DNA from 2 places in the Absicoccus sp. genome. Region 2 is predicted to be linked to the other one. Evidence: riboswitches for the same ligand, from Rfam matches in the RefSeq annotation. Region 2 holds a riboswitch; the other holds the start of a gene.
What was found. A riboswitch is a leader RNA that binds a small molecule or an ion and turns the genes downstream of it on or off. The one in region 2 is predicted to bind glycine.

Region 1 (2,208 bases), on a different contig from region 2:
TCGTGCTTTTTTCTTTTTCCATCGATTGATAGAGACTTGTCAAATAGGCATCTAGATCCAAATAGGCATAATAGGCCTGGGCATGGTCTTGGAAACAATCGTATTGTTCTTGATAGTAGCTTAAGGGAAAAAAAGGAAAATTTCTTCGTTGTCCTGTTTCTTTGACCATATGGTAAAGGATGGGAAGTTCTTCTCTGGATAAAGGGCGCACTTGAATGGTGTTTCTCATGGCTTTACGAATGTTTTGTCGGGTCTTGGCGCTAAAAGAAGCAAATACTTCTTCTTTGGTTTTCTGTCGAAGATCGAGTACCGACATCCAGCGACATTGTTTGGTTTCATCGTATCCTTGTTTCCATGGAAGTTGTTGAAAGTGCATGTCTTTGTATTGTTGGACAATGTCAAAGTGATCCCAGCCATGGTCTACGATATGACCATCCATATCTCTTTGACGCAAAGGGATATAGGGATCGGTTTCTAAAAAGACGCACTTTTTTTGTTTCAAAAAGGGTTTGAGTTGGGCATAGAACGATTGAAGATATTCTGGATGGGACCCATCATAGATGGGGCCTCTGGGCAGATACGCAAAGGTAAATCGTTTCATCAGGGGTCGTAAACAAAGCAGGGCACAAATTTGGATGGTATTCTTTTCTTTTCCTGCCAAATAATAGATGTGTCCGCCATTTTGACTCATTTTTTTGCCTTCATAGCTCGATTGCAGAAAGTTTCGTTGGGGATAGTTTGTGATCCAATTTTCATAGGTATCATTGGTGATTTCAATTAAATCCATTGTGTATAAAGCCTCCTAAGCTATTGGATAGTATGCAGTGTTTACATAAAAAGAACCTTAAATGAATGTTTATTAAAATTATATATATATATATATATATATTAAAAAAGTAAAATATTAAATGAATCAGAACAATCATTGAAAATATTCTATGAAAAAATATTGAAAATAAATGAAAGAAAATGGTATACTCGAATCATCGTAGAAGTTATCAGGAAGACTGATAATGGAGAAACTCTGGAGAATCTCTTAGGAGTACCGAAGGGGCAAGTGGTAACATGAAACTCTCAGGTAAAAGGACAGGGTGTATAGAATAAGAAAACAGGTCGGATTCTACGGTAAAAGTGGAATTCGACTTTTTGTTTTCGAGGAGGAGAGAGTATATGGATGCAATGCAAATTGCGAATGGAATTCCTATGTGGATTGCTTGTGGAGTTCCGGTTTGTGTGGTGTTGGTGCAAGCAATCACCTTTCTGAGAAAAGCCTATCAAGCAGGCAATAAGGTTGGTTTGAGCAAAGGACAAATGAAAGAAGCCATTCGAAGTGGTGCGATTACTTCGATTGGACCTTCCATCGTGATCCTTTCAGGGATGCTGTCGTTATTGATCACAGTGGGTGGTCCCATTGCTTGGATGCGTTTATCCTTGATTGGTGCTGTCATGTTTGAATCGACAGCGGCCAATATGGGAACAAGCGCTGTGGGTGTGACCTTAGGCGTAGATAAGATGACACCCCAAGCTTTGACAATGGCACTTTGGACCATGGTCATTGGTTCGATTGGATGGGTCTTATTTGCGACGTTTGCCGCCAATCGGATGGAAAAAGTGCAAACGAAGATTTCGGGAAATAATGCCAAACGATTGACAATGATTTCGGTGGCGGCAGTCATTGGAGTATTTAGTGCGATGTCAGCCACCCATTTGGTTCGGATGGATAAAAATGCAGTGGCCTGTGTATTAGGGGCTTTGATCATGGCTCTTATGATGTGTATAACTGAAAAATTTCAAATGAAACGTTTAAAAGAATGGAATTTGACCATTGCGATCTTGGGATCCATGATCATTACGGCATTACTATAGGAGGCAGAAGATGAAAGATTTTTATGAAAAAGAATATTTACCAATGATGCATCGCATTGGGAAAACAACAGGATATCTCGGTGCACTTTTATCGTTTACACCCGCTTTGTTGCTGGCAATCGTTTATCATTTATTGCCGGATTGGGCAGCTTTATTGACGGCTGCGATTGCCGCTATTTCGGCCTTTGGTATCTTATGGTTTGTGGAACCCATTTCTTATTTTGCCGTCTTAGGACCTGTAGGTACTTATATGGCCTTTCTTTCAGGTAATATTTCCAATATGCGCTTGCCTTGTGCAAGTATGGCGCAAGTAGCTGCCGATGTGGAACCAGGAACGGAACA
Region 2 (2,208 bases):
TCAATAAAAGTACCGGTCATAGAAATTAAGCCTTGTTCAACATGGGATTCAGTCTTAGCAGCTGCTGCGGCAATAGGAGCAGAACCCAAACCACTTTCATTGGAGAAAATACCACGGGCAATTCCTTTTTGCATCGCAACGCCAAGTCCACCACCAACAACGCTGGATGGAACAAAGGCGGTTTTAACGATCAAATAGAAAACACCGGGAATAGCGGATAAATGGGTGGCAAGAATCAGGATCACGCCAGTGATATAGAAGATACACATAAAAGGAATGATCTTTTCAGCTACATGGGCAATGCGATGAATACCGCCAATGGTAATGAAGGCAACCAAGATCGTTAAGACGATCGCCGTTACATAGTTTGGCACATTAAAGCTTAATGTCAATGCATCGGAAATCGATTTGACTTGGGTGAATGTACCAATACCTAATAGGGCAACGCCCACACCAAATAAAGCAAAGATTTTCGCTAATAATTTGGAGTGAAGACCATTTTGAATGTAGTACATGGGCCCACCTGCAATTTGGCCATTTTCATCTTTTACACGATATTTATGAGCCAATAAGCATTCGGAATACTTTGTGGCAATGCCAAAGAAGGCAGATACCCACATCCAAAATAGAGCACCGGGTCCACCAGCTGCAATGGCCGTGGCCACACCAACGATATTTCCCGTACCAATGGTGGATGATAGGGCCGTACACAAAGCTTGGAAACCGGATACATCCCCGTTTTCGTCATTTTCTTCACTGTCACCATGGAAAATATAGTGAAAAGCAAGTGGTAATTTCCGGAATTGTAAAAAACCAAGACGGAAGGTAAAATAAATTCCCGTTCCGAGAAGCAAGAGAATCAATGGTAGGCCCCAGATGGCACTATCGATCTTAGTAAGTATGGCAGTAAGCTCAGACATAAAAAAATTCCTCCTTAATTGGAGGAGACATATAAAAAAACTGTATCTCCTCTGTCCTTTTACCTGAGAGTTTTGCTCCTTCGGTGTCCATACGGATCTCTCCAGAGGTTCGTCCAATAGTGATCTATAGACCTGAAATCATTAATTCTTCGGTACATGCTTTCCATGTTCTCTCACTATTTTCATCCGAACACATGAAATATTATAGGTACATCCTATATATTATGCAAGATATTATGCAAGAAAAAATCATAAAAGCGTTGACAAATCGTTTAGGCGTGCTTTGTAAAAGAGATAAAAAATTTAGTATATTTTGCTTGAATGTTGTACAATGAGCTAAGTAAAATAAGACAATTTGCCTTAGGGAGAGTCTACATGACAGATTATCGTTATTTGTTGGATATCGCATTAATATTATTAAGTACCAAAGTTTTTGGTTTATTTACTCGTCGTCTTCAAATGCCTAGTGTTGTTGGGGCTTTGATTGCTGGTATTCTTTTAGGACCAGCTTGCTTAAATCTTGTCCAGATGAGCAATTTAATTGAATCTTTATCCGAAATTGGTGTCATTATTCTGATGTTTGGTGCCGGTTTGGGAACAAGTATTACCGATCTAAAACGAGCAGGACTCAAAGCGTTCATCATTGCCACCATTGGCGTCATTGTCCCATTGATCGTTGGTTATATCATTGGTGGTTTCTATAATGTAGGACCTGAAGCTTGGCTAGGCAATTTATTCTTAGGCGTTATCTTAACAGCAACAAGTGTAGGAATTACGGTAGAAACATTGAAAGAAATGAATTGTTTGGCAACAGAAAGTGGCAATGCCATCTTAGCTGCAGCCGTCATTGATGATGTTTTAGGTATCATTTGTTTGACTCTCGTTTCGGGAATGGCGGATACATCCGTGCATATTGGCATTGTTTTATTGAAAATTGTTTTGTTCTTCGTGTTCGCAATTGTTGCAGGTATCTTTTTACATAAAGCCTTTGAATTTTGGTTTGAACACGATTCACGAGGAGGTCTACAAAGATATTCAATTACTTCCTTTGCGTTCGCATTGATCATGGCTTATATTGCGGAAGCTTTCTTTGGTGTAGCGGATATCACAGGATCTTTTGTTGCAGGTTTGATCATTTCGGGTACGCAACAATGTCCATATGTCACCAAACGAATTGGCACGGTATCTTATATTTTGATCACGCCTATTTTCTTCGCAAGCATTGGTTTAAAACTTTCACCGATTCATTTTACCGGTGAAGTGTTGGCCTTAACTGTCATTTTGTGTA

Region 1: it holds a riboswitch for glycine, as region 2 does, so the genes downstream of both, SOS22_RS06555 (DUF5058 family protein) here and SOS22_RS01180 (sodium:alanine symporter family protein) in region 2, are expected to answer to the same signal.

What each region holds. Positions count from the first base shown of each region.
Region 1 is NZ_JAXDRQ010000044.1:146,975-149,182, forward strand. Features, by position in the region: gene SOS22_RS06550 (peptidoglycan bridge formation glycyltransferase FemA/FemB family protein) at 1-787, opposite strand, end outside; glycine riboswitch at 1,015-1,100, shown strand; gene SOS22_RS06555 (DUF5058 family protein) at 1,171-1,866, shown strand; gene SOS22_RS06560 (hypothetical protein) at 1,877-2,208, shown strand, end outside.
Region 2 is NZ_JAXDRQ010000009.1:11,416-13,623, reverse strand. Features, by position in the region: gene SOS22_RS01180 (sodium:alanine symporter family protein) at 1-920, opposite strand, end outside; glycine riboswitch at 962-1,035, opposite strand; gene SOS22_RS01175 (cation:proton antiporter) at 1,296-2,208, shown strand, end outside.